Regions from separate parts of the Paenibacillus sp. 7516 genome, predicted to be linked through region 1. Evidence: riboswitches for the same ligand, from Rfam matches in the RefSeq annotation. Region 1 holds a riboswitch; each other region holds the start of a gene.
What was found. A riboswitch is a leader RNA that binds a small molecule or an ion and turns the genes downstream of it on or off. The one in region 1 is predicted to bind cyclic di-AMP.
Positions count from the first base shown of each region.

Region 2: linked by a shared signal. The riboswitch ahead of CHI14_RS28305 (3D domain-containing protein) and the one ahead of CHI14_RS08385 (C40 family peptidase) in region 1 are both predicted to bind cyclic di-AMP.
Region 3: linked by a shared signal. The riboswitch ahead of CHI14_RS14265 (hypothetical protein) and the one ahead of CHI14_RS08385 (C40 family peptidase) in region 1 are both predicted to bind cyclic di-AMP.

Region 1 covers NZ_NPBI01000007.1:243,003-247,490, forward strand. Annotated here, with positions in the region: gene CHI14_RS08375 (alkaline phosphatase family protein) at 1-880, opposite strand, end outside; tRNA gene CHI14_RS08380 (tRNA-Leu) at 1,196-1,280, opposite strand; cyclic di-AMP (ydaO/yuaA leader) riboswitch at 1,643-1,774, shown strand; gene CHI14_RS08385 (C40 family peptidase) at 1,780-2,244, shown strand; gene CHI14_RS08390 (carboxymuconolactone decarboxylase family protein) at 2,325-2,654, opposite strand; gene CHI14_RS08395 (hypothetical protein) at 2,781-2,999, opposite strand; gene CHI14_RS08400 (hypothetical protein) at 3,118-3,447, opposite strand; gene CHI14_RS08405 (xanthine phosphoribosyltransferase) at 3,544-4,125, opposite strand; gene CHI14_RS08410 (YkvI family membrane protein) at 4,330-4,488, shown strand, end outside.
Region 2 covers NZ_NPBI01000046.1:12,982-17,469, reverse strand. Annotated here, with positions in the region: gene rnmV (ribonuclease M5) at 1-474, opposite strand, end outside; gene CHI14_RS28305 (3D domain-containing protein) at 627-1,811, opposite strand; cyclic di-AMP (ydaO/yuaA leader) riboswitch at 2,083-2,336, opposite strand; gene CHI14_RS28300 (TatD family hydrolase) at 2,579-3,349, opposite strand; gene CHI14_RS28295 (HD domain-containing protein) at 3,660-4,488, opposite strand, start outside.
Region 3 covers NZ_NPBI01000013.1:16,716-21,203, forward strand. Annotated here, with positions in the region: gene CHI14_RS14245 (Rha family transcriptional regulator) at 1-25, opposite strand, end outside; gene CHI14_RS14250 (urease accessory protein UreF) at 283-984, opposite strand; tRNA gene CHI14_RS14255 (tRNA-Leu) at 1,408-1,490, shown strand; gene CHI14_RS14260 (glutathione peroxidase) at 1,627-2,103, opposite strand; cyclic di-AMP (ydaO/yuaA leader) riboswitch at 2,473-2,645, shown strand; gene CHI14_RS14265 (hypothetical protein) at 2,764-3,159, shown strand; gene CHI14_RS14270 (HAD family hydrolase) at 3,332-4,015, shown strand; gene CHI14_RS14275 (Nramp family divalent metal transporter) at 4,180-4,488, opposite strand, start outside.

The DNA of each region.
Region 1 (4,488 bases):
CCGCAATGATAAAGATGGCATTTTGCAAAGCTTTTTCCGGAGAACCGAATGTTTGCAGTACGGATTGAAGCTGCTGATCTAACTCCTTCACTCCACGAAGTCCCGTAGGGCCTTTCTTATGTAACTCCCGATCTAAATCCGGTAAATAGACAAACAAAAAATCCGGTAATTTATTGGATTGAATTAAATATTTTAAGGCTTCAATCGCAAATTCATTATGAATCCCCATTCGCTTCGTTAGACCATCCGGCAAGTCTTTAATCCCTTGAAACGGATTAGACAAGGCACCCAGGGACAGTAAATCCGGCCCTTTCACATCAATCTCTTTGGGTAAAGAAGCAGCTGCCTGAATCCATTGAGGTATCGACAGCTTTTGAGCGGACATCCCCCTATATATCAGGCCATTGATTGAACCCGACTTTAATCCTTGCCGGGCAAGATCCTCATAGATCGTAGGTAAATTTCTGTTCAAATGACTCCCGTTTAAATGAATTAGAGCATCCGTCACTACCGGATGCACTCCTTGTTTGAGCACTTCCGTCGGGCCAGTTCCGTACATGATCATTTTTTTGTTGTCCGCAGAATACCAAGTCAAACCCGGCACACGGTGAAGGTCCGAATATGCACCGGTAAGCAAGGAGCTGTCAATCGTGACGGACATCGTGGGAAAAGAACTGACCAGGTTTTTATAATATTGCCCGTGTTTGATCAGGAATTGTAAGGCAGGAAGATCCTGCTTGCCGATTCCTTCGTCGATCGCCTGATACATTAAAGAGTCCACCATCAGGAAAATGACTTTTTTCGCATTGTTACCATTAGCGGAATTTATCCGCATCAAATCCTGTTCTTTAGGTTTCGAGCTCTGACATCCGATAAGCATGGCCAATAACAAGATCCAAGGTAATATCCGAATCCCTTTTTTCCTCATAGACAATTCACCCCATTTATGTACATTCTGTCTTGGAAATCTTGGGGTTATTCGAGGTGCTTTTTGCCAAGAGGCAATGGGACCTGAAGAAGTGCCTGTTGTTCAACAAAATCCTTTTTCAGCCGGCGCTCCAAACAGAAGCTCGACTTGCATACAGCTATTTTGTTTTTCTCATTTGATGAACAGCAGCATCTCTAATGTATAAAAAAACAAAAAGGTTCCCAATCTGCCAGAAAAAGCAGATCAGAAACCTCATGTATGAATTGATGCGGTCGAGAGGACTCGAACCTCCACGGGGGGTTAGCCCACACGGACCTGAACCGTGCGCGTCTGCCAATTCCGCCACGACCGCATATGGCATATCTCCGAGATAATCTATCGCGGCGACAAGAAATAATATATCATGTGAAATTTAAGGTGTCAACAATTAAATTGAAAATTATTAGACCTACGATAACCGAAACTTATAAAATCTGGTCGAGACCTGACTTTTTCTGTTGAGAATGAACCTTACTATCCTCTTCGACTCCAATTTACTTATTTGTCCAATTTATGTGCCGATGAAACACAAATTACGTTTTTGTCATCATAAATAAACATGGAGAACTACAACTTTCCACAAAAAGTCTTGAATTCCGTTAACATTGCAGAAGGAAGAAAGGTTTGACAATTACGCATTTATGCAATATAGTTTCAAAAGGTTACAAAATATTAATTATTCATTTGCCGAGTTTCATGTTTGAAAACGGGGGAACCATTTTGGGTGAATTATTCTTATACATAGGAAATATAGGGAACCTTCTACCGAACCCTTAGCTAACTCCGTAGGCATCGAAGGGAGAACATTCATTTTGAAAAAACTGATCATTTCTATTTTTGGCGCAGCCGTTCTATTTACATCTGGTGCAGCAAGCACTGAGGCGAGCAGTATCAACACCGTCGTTAACAACATGAATGGAATACCTTACAAGTGGGGCGGCACAACGCTGGCCGGGTTTGATTGCTCTGGATTTATGAGATATATCTTCCAAAAATATAGCATTGAATTGCCACGTACTTCACAGCAGCAAGCCAAGGCAGGTACTCCGGTATCCAAAGCCAATCTGCGCACAGGTGATATGGTATTCTTCAACACTTCAGGCAGTGGCATTTCGCATACAGGCGTATACATCGGGGGCGGACAATTCGCTCATGCTTCCAGCAGTAAAGGTGTCAGCATCACCAAAATGTCGAATCCCTATTTCAGTGACCGCTATGTAACAGCGCGCCGGGTGACCGGACAGTTTATGTATAACAAGATGCTTGGAAAAATATAAGTTAGACAGCAAAACAGGCTCTGGATCATTCCAGAGCCTGTTTTGCTGTCTTATTATTTAAACTCAACTACCGAACGAACCTAGTGCAATGCTTTTTGCACACGCATTGCACCTTGAGACAGCGCGTGACCGCCGCCAACCGCTCCGGCTACCGCAACCGTCTCCATAATCTCCTGATCGGTTGCTCCCTTCGCACGGGCCTCTTCTACGTGGTAAAACGTACATACTTCGTTATTAGCAAACAATCCGATGCCGAGGGCAATCAGCTGCTTGGTTTTGGCATCGATGGCACCTGACTGAAAGCATTCACCCGTAAAATCGTGATACGCTTTGACTACGCCAGGCAACACATCACTTAATTCTCCAATCTGATCCTTGTAGGCATGTACCTTATCATTCATCAATGTCATGGCTACCCGCACATCCTCTCGGCTGATAAGTTTACGAATTCTCGCTGTACCTATCTTCTCTCCCGAGCGGCGGAATTATGCCAAACCAACCATGGTAATTCCATGCATCCGTCTCCAGAGTGGACTCTATTCATCAGCCGGACTTTGGCGCGGCTCGCTAAAGAGCTGATAGCGATAGCTGCGGTCCAGCTTGACCACACGTCTGTTCTGACGACGGATAAGTACCTGTTCCCCATCCCATGCAACGACAATCCCGGTCACATCGTTCGATTCCAGACCATCCCGTACCACTCTTACTTTTTCACCCGATAAACGCAGTGCATCCAATTCTGCATCACTTATCATGTCTATGGCTCCTATATTCCAAAATAGTTTACAAAAAGAGACCTAAATGAAGAGTCATTTAGGTCTCACGTGACTGTATTGGACTGTTATGTCATTCGAAAAATATCCCGACTGAAAGTTACCGCTGCGCGTGCTCTTTGCTGTCGTTCTTCTCGAACCAAAAATCAAGCACTTTGGCGGACATCACACGTTCTTCAAGGTACTCCACTTGATGTGGTGTAAATTGTTCTTTCCAAGCGAAGGACAACTCTTCACACAAGCCTACAATGGTCAGCAACTCTGACCAGGCAACATAGCGTTTGTACCAGAAAAATTGAGGATGTTCAATCATATAGGGATAAAGGTCATCAAATTCCGTATGTTTACAATCCAGGGCACGTTCAAAATGAACTTTCGACTCCGCCAGCTTTTCAATAAAAAATTGTTCTGATGCCGGTTGGTTCCCCATGGTGTTGCCTCCTCTCCCTAACATAACCCCATTATAAATGAAATCCGCGTTCATGCAAAGGCATTGTTCAAAAAATAGGCTTTTTCCTTTAAACTGTCACATTTGGTTATCGTCGAATTGCACGGTTCCATCATTCAGTGAACGAATGCGCACCAAGGCTTCCACAGGAATGCCCTGCTCACGGATCGTTCGTGCTCCGGCCTGAAAACATTTCTCGACCACGACACCGAATCCGACGAGTTCCGCGCCTGAACGTTCAATGATTTTAATGACACCGCGAGCAGCATCTCCGTTGGCGATAATATCGTCTATAAACAAAATACGGTCGTTCTCATGAATATATTCGCGGGATACCATAATATCGGTTACGATCCCTTTGGTAAAGGAAGGTACGCGTTCACAGTAGGCATCGGGATCTGCCAGAAGTGTCTTTTTTCGACGGGCAAATACGAGCGGAACCCCAAGTTCATGTGCTGCGGCAAAAGCAACCGGAATCCCTGAAGACTCCACCGTTATGACCCGTGTCACTACACTTTCACGAAAGCGAGCGGCAAACTCGCGGCCCATCTCCATTGTCAGTGCAGGATCAATCTGATGATTCAATAATCCGTCCAGCTTCAGCACCTGATCCGAGATGACTACGCCTTCTTGTAATATTCGTTGTTTTAATACTTCCATAATTCGACCTCCCAAGCCTATCCTATGAGGTAAAAGTATCATAGATGAGGCTGTCAGTTCAAGCGAAATCGGCTTTCCTCCATCATTGACCGATTCTGGGGACGTAAAGCTTCTTTCAATTGTCATGAGTTACCAGGGTCAAGCATACCTTGTACCATGGTACCCGCATGTCCAAACTATTATGGGGCCTGAGAGGGGAAACGCATGAAACAGGCATTCCGGGTGCTGCAGATCGCATTTACATACATCGGAACGGTTGTAGGAGCAGGCTTCGCGACAGGGCAGGAAATATTGCAGTTTTTTACCCAGTATGGCAAATGGGCCACCATCACCATTGGCTTATCGACCATACTATTTGTCTGG
Region 2 (4,488 bases), on a different contig from region 1:
CCGCTTGTGGAACTGCTTTCCGTTGCAGTAACCTATGCCGAGCAGATTCCCCATCTCCATACGCCTTGCGGCTGCCTGCGGGTGCACAATCAGCCCTGCTGCAATCAAGTCCTCCCAATCGATCAGGCTCGGTACACCCTCATATGAGGTATGCACACGCTCCAGTGCATGGCGGATTGCCTCAGGTGAGGCATTCTCGACCCCGATATCCCCTTTGCGGGTTGCATCCGCTTCCGGAATAAAAGCATGCTTGCAGCCCGGGACCTTATTTGCAATGATTTTGCGAATGCGCTCACCAGCATGATCCGGGTCCGTAAGAACAATTACACCGCGTCTCTCCTGTGCCAGTGCAATTCGCTTCAAGATTCGCTGGTTGATGGCTGATCCGCCGGTCTCTATGGTGTCTGCCTCAACAGCCCGCCGGATGGCGACGGTATCGTCGCGTCCTTCTACCACAATGACTTCTTTTATCATGTTCCATTTCTTCCTTTCTAACGCAAAAAGAAGAGGAATATCCTCTTCTCTGCCAAACGGCGGCGAGCCTGTTCAGACTCCACCGCCGCATATTCCGCATGATTCATTCATGCAACTATTTTATAGCATTCCCATTTCAAAGTAAAACGATTTTAGTTCGCTTCCGGCTTAACTGGACCGATCACATATACCGTCTTGCCTTTCTTACGTCCGAAATTCAGGGCATGCTTTACACTGTCATAATATACATCGATTTTGTTGCCTTTAATGGCACCGCCGGTATCTTCCGCACGACGGAAGCCGAGTCCCTCAATGTACACCCACCAGCCGATCGGAATCACTTTTGGATCGACCGCAATGGTCCGTCCTTCGGTTACCCGGGTACCGGAAGCTGTTTTTGTACCAATGCCAGGCTCTTCAGAAGAGTACGCAGTCATCGATACATTTTTAAGTACTTTGGAATATTTAAAAGAAGTGCCTGAGACGGTAATCACTTTGCTGCCTGATGCAGCGGTTTTCTTCGAGTTCGTTGTCGTTTCTTTCTTTGCTGTGGAGGTTTGGGCCGATACCGTCTGAATCTCCGGCTGCTTCACAACAGGTTTTGCTTTGGTTCCGACAGCAATAACTTTATCGACACGGTTGGTCGATACCGATTTGCCCACCATCTTTTTGGAGACTAATTCTCCATCCTGAAACACCTTTTCGATATGCTGTACAAGTGTACCTTCTTTGCCGTTTACGATGACGCGATTGTCACCTTTGTACAAGCTAGGGTCAGCCGTTTTGATTACTTTGTACGCAATCGGCTGTTCCACTTCCACTGTACGCTTTGTTACACGCACTACGCGAATTTTCATATCTGCCTTGATTGGTGTTGCGAGCGCAGGATAAACCTTATCCTCACTGGCAACTTCAATTCCAGATTTCTGAATTGCATCTTCTACCGATGAATCGGTTGTATACAGAGTCTTGGTGTCTCCGTCTGCCGTAATGTTGACTGGAACGGCCCGCTCAATAACAATGCGGTCTCCATCTGCGATTGCCCCGTTCAAAGGCATGGATACCTCATCATGGGGGCTGACTGTGATTGATTGCTCCTCCAGCATTTCTTGAAGCATTCCTGTACGAGTCTCTACCGCTTGAGCTTTGCCATCAATAACCAGCGAAATTTGTTTCCCGGCTTGACCGTAAACGACTAACAAGATCATGATTGTAAGCGCGATTGAGAAAATAGCGATCAGTGCCATTTGACGCATGTTCTCATGCTTCCACCGCAACGCGTAAGACTTACTGGATGATCGTGACTCATGGGTCTCTTCTGGTTGGAATGTGCCCACTTCTCCGTCCTCCTTCATAGCCTCGCCGTCTAAAGTTAATGCATGATGTCTTTGACGCGACTATACCAAATTTTCTACAGAACTGACCGTTATCTCAATGACCGGTTCTGCACCATGAACCACTCTTCGCAACATGATGTCACCACCTGAATTCTTACCGTATGATGACCTTATTTCTTTTATTCAAAAACAAAAAAGCCAAAGAAAGAGTGTCAGAGGAACTCTTTCGTGGCTTCCGAATGATTTTGAATATCGGAAATTCATGCACGAGGTTGCCTCTCTTTTTCCGCTTGCGAGGTTAGCTGTCGGGTTCGGGCGAAAGAGAGCCGCCCTATCTCCGGTCACCCGCTCATGGCGGATGCCCTTGAATTCACCCCGAGACCCAAAGAAGAAATCAAATAGCGCTTCGCAAATGCATCCGCTGCTTTTGGGTCAGCGAACGATGCGCATCAGCTGCTTACACTGATGTTTAAGCCCTATTGGTTCCCCCGCTCTCCGTTAACGGAGACTCAGCGAGATCGGTTCATGAAAAGTATTGTTGTGTCATCGGAAAGTGTCCCTTTGTTCATCCCCCGAACATCTGTCCAATTTTCCGCACAACAATTCACTGAAAAGATGATATCCTGTTTCGATGCATGTTGTAAAGCGTTGTTCAAGTACGTTTTTCTAAATATTTGGTTAAAATATTGTAATATTCTTCATTTATTTGGATCAAAAAGCAAATTCGCTCCGTCTACCTCTCTTTTTCACCGCATTTGCTTCGTTTTTTAACGAATACCAAATCGTTCCATGGCATTTTTGGTTGTTATTGCAGCAATTTCCTCTACCGAAATGCCTTTAATTTCCGCAGCTGCTTCTGCAACCAGACGTACATGCGCTGTTTCATTTCGTTTTCCACGATAAGGATGTGGTGTAAGATATGGGGAGTCGGTTTCGATGAAAAATCGGTCCATTGGCACCTTCGCCAGTACCTCTTTCGGCTGCTTGGCGTTTTTGAACGTAATTGGTCCACCGAAGGATAGATGGAACCCTAGATCCAGACAGAGTTTTGCCGTTTCCCAGCTTCCTGAGAAAGAGTGCATCACACCCCCGACTTCGCCAGCTTTCTCTTCACGCAAAATTTTGACAATATCCTCATGAGCATCGCGATTATGAATGACAATAGGCATGTTAAGTTCACGAGCCAGTCCGATCTGTTGTCTTAATACACGATGCTGCACATCCTTGGGTGAAGTGTCCCAATAATAATCCAGGCCAATCTCGCCTATGGCAACGACTTTTTCATGTTTGCACAGAGATGCAATCCACTCGAGATCGCCCTCCTGCATCGTAATGGCATCCTGAGGATGCCAGCCTACAGCAGCATATATAAAATCATACGTTTCGGCAAGCTTCATCGTGGATGGAATGGTCTCCCGGTTGAAACCGACATTGATCATACGGCCAACCCCGGCGTCTACAGCACGTTGAATCATCTCCTCGCGGTCCTCGTCGAATTGCGGTGCGTCCAGGTGTGTATGTGTGTCGAATAACATCATTTGTATTTCTCCCTTCCTGTCGAATAACTGTTTTCTATCCCAATCAAAATCCTATAAAATGCACCCATTTTATCATCATCATTGATTTTTCAGAGTACAACATGTGGAATTACCAAATTCAATTTCTACTATATATAGGAGCCCTTATGATCTCAATTTGTTCAAAAAAAGTGTACATTACAAAATTATGTCGATCTACATATACTCTCCATTAAAGCAGATTACTGTATCATGATAATATCTCGAAGTAGAAACTCTTTCTGTCATAGCTAATTTGTAAATATTTTACTCCCCACGGCTCAATTCATGATCATGAGAAGTATGGGCGAATATGAGAGGGCAGCTCGTGAATGATGGCGTCCACCTTGTCTTGCGGATAGTACAGATTGTGCTTACCACGATGTATTCCGCTGATTGAACGGACGATGTCCGAAACCTCGGACAATTCATGCAACTTGTCCTGTCTATCCAGCAGCAGAATCTGTTTGTCTGTCGATTCATCCGGACGAAAAACATCATACGGAAGATCCGTCGGAAAATCAATTTCCAGATCATATTCGGGATGAAGACCTGCATTGGCAAAGGCAACCTGAATTTCTTCAATCGTTTCCACATCGATCTGTTCAACCTCTACATACTTATACAACCTGCGATCCATAAAACGTTCGCATAACTCGCTCAGAACAGAATCGTTCTCTTTACGCCACTGCATGAATGTGGTCTGTATCAAAGCCTCATCCAATTGCAGATATTCCTCAACAGAGAGCACTCCTGCAAACAGCTGCGGCAATGGCTCCAGCATGAAACGAAATTGGAACCCCTGCTTTACCAGCTCTTTTGCACGCTTAAATATTTGTCTCAGGATAATTTCGGAGCTTCGGGTAACCGGATGAAAGTAAATTTGCCAGTACATCTGGTAACGTGACATCAAATAGTCTTCCACGGCATGCATACCGGATTCCTTGACTACAATTCTCCCGTGATAAGGACGAAGCATTCGCAGGATGCGATCAAGGTCGATAGTTCCGTAGTTTACACCTGTAAAGTATGCATCCCGAAGTAAATAGTCCATCCGGTCTGCATCAAGCGGGCTAGTGACCAAATTCACGACGATTGGCTTTTCATATGTTTTCTGAATA
Region 3 (4,488 bases), on a different contig from region 1:
GAGTCACGGGTTTCTTTTTGTTCAAAAGGGTTCACCCCTCATAGAAGTATTTCAACCCGCCTTGGGCTGTGTATAATAGAGGGAGATGCGAGCTGTTCATTACATTATATACGTATTTACGTCATGTAACAATTATAAACGACGAAAAATAGTGTATTTACATCAAATAATGACGTAAAAACGTTGTGTTCTATAGGCATACGAGAAAAAGCACGTCAGCAAGGAGGTTGCTGCGTGCTTTTTCGTTTGGGGAAATATGAGGGGAGCTTGAAGGCGGTAAGTTCAGGCGCGATAAGCATGCAGCCCTGCGCCAAGCATGTGGAAGCTGGGGAACAGCGATTTCATGGACATTGAGGTTGGCTGTGCCGGTCCATCCGCAGCGGAGGCGCTAACGGTATTCCATTCATGCTCCAGGTCTGCGGCCAGGCGAACCAGCAGTTCCTGGGTTGTTTCGTTATGCATGGGGAGGACTTTGGAGGCTTCGGTTATGCATGCATTCATGGCTGAGTGCAAGTAACCCATTACCGCTTCCTCGACGGGGATATCGAGGTAGTGGTTGATCCAGGCGTGAACAGTAGAGAGGCAGCCTACAGACTCGTATTTGGCAAGGGTGTGTTCGAGCTGGCTGAATTCAATCCAGGGGTGGAGAGCCCGGGCCAGCTTGATCAGTCTTTTGCCCATGGCAGCGGCTTGCTCCCTTTGATCAGAAGGAGTCCGCTGAACGTGAACCAACTTGTCAATGAGAGCTGTTCGCCATGTGTCGTTATGATCCGTTGCGCTGTAGATACCCTTAATCGCCATGCCCTCAAGTCGAACAATACTGGGATGCAGCTGGCAGCGCATGAAGGATTCCAGATCATCGGCATTTCGGATGCTGCCTTCAGCGATGTGTACATCCATACCAAACGAATGGGTAAAACCTCCGACATGAATGGAGGAATCAAGCAGTTTGACATAATCGAGCAGCTTATTCCCACGGTTCACGGTCTTTCGCCTCCTACGTTCGTGAAATGTTATTTTATATAACATTAGTATTGATATCTGAATCCTTTTATGTTTAAAATCCGAATTATATGATATATATAATCACATAAACATCCGTATTTTGTCAATGATTTCTTATTTTAAGTTTTGTTTATACTTTAATGTTATATTATGTGACCTATTTTGGTTAAAAGTTCAAAAAATAATGTTAAGTATATGATATATTTTCTTATGAAGAGCCAAAATTAAAATGAAGATGTATAAAAGAATTGAAATTTAATGTATGCAGCAGTTAAAAGATCATGACGATAAAAACCGATATTTGGAGGAAAAACACAGGTTCAAAAGTAGTTTTTATAAAAGTGCTTTACTTTTATAATGTAATCCTGTATAATCATTTTTGTTGCCGATTATTTACGACATGCGGTCGTGGTGGAATGGCAGACACGCTATCTTGAGGGGGTAGTGGGCGTATGCCCGTGGAGGTTCGAGTCCTCTCGACCGCATCATATTGTACGACAAAAAGAGGTTTTCCGTATATGGAAAACCTCTTTTTTGCGTTTGGAACAACATAAAAAAGGCCATTCACAGAGAACCGGACTTTCTCTGGTTCCATGTTGATTATGGCCTCTCCATGTTAATCTATTTCAGCAGTTTCTCAATATCAGCCTCAATTTGGTCAGGAGTCGTTTTTGGAGCATAACGCTTCACGACACGTCCGTTCTGATCGACAAGGAATTTGGTGAAGTTCCACTTGATGGCTTTGGATCCGAGCAGTCCAGGTGCCTCTGTTGTCAGGTGTTGGAATAGAGGGTGAGCGCTTGAACCATTGACATCAATTTTCTCAAACATAGGAAAGCTTACACCGTAGTTCATCTGGCAGAACTCAGCAATATCGTCGGAAGATCCTTTTTCCTGAGCAAATTGGTTACTTGGGAAGCCTAGTACTTCAAATTGCCGGTCTTTGAATTTGTTATAGAGTTCCTGTAGGCCTTCAAATTGCGGGGTCAGACCACATTTGCTCGCCGTATTTACAATCAGCAGCACCTTGTTGCGATAATCGGACATCTCGACTTCCTGGCCCCGAAGGGTATTGACTTTGTAGTCATAAACGGACATGATCTGTCGCCTCCATATCGTATGATGGGTTAATGATTCCTATAGCTATATTATATTGCTTACAATTAGATAATGCAAAATTAATCATACAAAATATCTATTCTTACTAACAGAAATCCTAAATTACAGACGTTTTTCATAAGGACGAGAATTAGCGAGCTTCATAGAGATGGATGGAGAATAGATTGGTTGTAAGCGATATCATTGATATGTAATGCCTTAAATTCGTCCATTCGGTGATCTGACCGGACTTTACACTAACATGTCGCGGGTGTATGATTCATATCGTAATTTCTAATTCAATTAAACTTAACATGAACAACGAAACAAACGATAATATCGCTCTGGTCAATATATGAAACAGGAACGATGTTTTAATCGCTGAGTTTCCATTCATTCATGGGTGGGAAACGGGGGAACCAATCGGAATGGCTGTCATTGCAGCTAATCCATGGGGTGAATTTTTCGGTGCAAGCCGGAAATAGGGCGACTCTCGCGCCCGAATCCGTCAGCTAACCTCGTAAGCGTTAAAGGGAGAGGCAACAAGCCGTACGCATATTCATGGCGTTTTCGTCATGGGTTATTCAAGAAGCGTTCGGGAGGCCTTGGTCCCCCACGCTTCTTTTTTGTTGTCTTTTCACGCCAAGGGAGGAACGAATGATGGATAATGAGATGATTTTAGTAACAGCACCGAATGAAGCAGGCCGCAAGTTTATCAAGCTGCTGATGTACAAAAAAATGCCGTTTGCCGTTCTGACCAATAGTGCAGGAGAAGAACGGAAGCTCCGCAGAATCGGAGTGGAGAACGTCATTCGCATGAATACAGCTGAAGCTCAGAAGTGGTTTCTACCGCAGTCGAGCGTAGGCAATGTTTTTATCTTCGAGAACAGTCTGAACCTGACCTGCCGCTATTTGCAGATCTGCCGTTCCTGGACCTCCAAATCACTATGTGTGATTACGGAACAGAGTCACCCCAAAGGCATTTACCGAGGGATGGGAGCTGACCGCATTGTGTATTCCCTTAATGGAGAAGTTGGCTTCTTGCTTAATGGTTAATGTGATAGCTGCCGATTGATCCGGTGTTAGGTGCCTGTTATAATTGAACTTGTGGAAAAACGGAATTCTGAGGAGACTCATGCATGATGGTGGGTCTTCTTTTTTATTTGAGCATTAATGTACATTGCTGATTTATAGAGATTGCGTTCATGGCTAACAAGGAGGAATAGGCGTGCCGGATGTACGGGGGTTAAAATGGTTGTTCTTTGATGTAGGAGATACGCTGGTGGACGAATGGGAGCCGGTAGATGATATTATAGGGCAGTTTGTAAAAGAAGCCTGCTTGCTTGGATATCCGGTGAAAATAGAGGAAGTGCGAGAGATATTTGCCTCCTGTTACCGAAATTATGAGCAGTGGCCCATGAGGGTAGCCATTCGAACGCTGATCAGCGATGAACGTCATAGGGAGCAGATCCAGGAGAAGTTGAAGTTCCGGAAGGAACTGGAGAAACCCTTCGCTTCTGCTGACGCGGTGTTGAAGGAATTGTCATTCCATTATCGAATCGGGATCATCGCCAATCAGAGTCCAGGGACAGCTGAGCGCCTGGAGAGCTACGGTCTGCGGAGGTACGTGGATGTACTGGCTTGCTCGGCAGAAGAAGGTGTATCGAAGCCGGATCCGGAACTCTATGCTGTGGCTTTGAAGCAGGCGGGATGTGAACCCGGGGAAGCAGTCATGATTGGGGATCGGATTGATAACGATATCATTCCTGCCAAGAAGCTGGGGATGCGAACGATTCGGATTTTGCAGGGCTATGGTCGATTTCAGCCTGAGCTGGAGGGCCAAGAGCATGCAGACTGGACGATCGAAGCCTTGGAGCAGCTTATTCCACTGCTTGTGCCTTCTGAAGGTTAGTGGATGAAATTAAAAAGAGATGACTTTCGCGTCATTAAATAAAGGACAAGGCAAGTGTACGGCAAACTAAAAGGCTGATCCCCTCAAGTATATTCTTGATAAGGGATCAGCCTTTTTTTAATGAATCTATGGGCAAGAATAAAACTGTTTACCGCATATTCAGATTAAAACAGCATGATGGTCTGGATAATCAGATAAACGTTCAGAACCACAATTACGGCAGCGATGATCCAAGAGACGATTTTGAGCCACAATTTGTTGGCGAATGCGCCCATGCTTTTCTTGTCACTCGTAAACATCACAAGTGGAATAACGGCAAAAGGCAGCTGCAACGATAGAATAACCTGGCTCAAAATCAGCAATTCTTCCGTTCCGTGTTCTCCGGCGATAGCCGTCACAATGACGGCAGGGATGATGGCAATTAATCGGGTCACGAGCCGGCGAAGCCAAGCCGGAATCCGAATGTTCAGGAA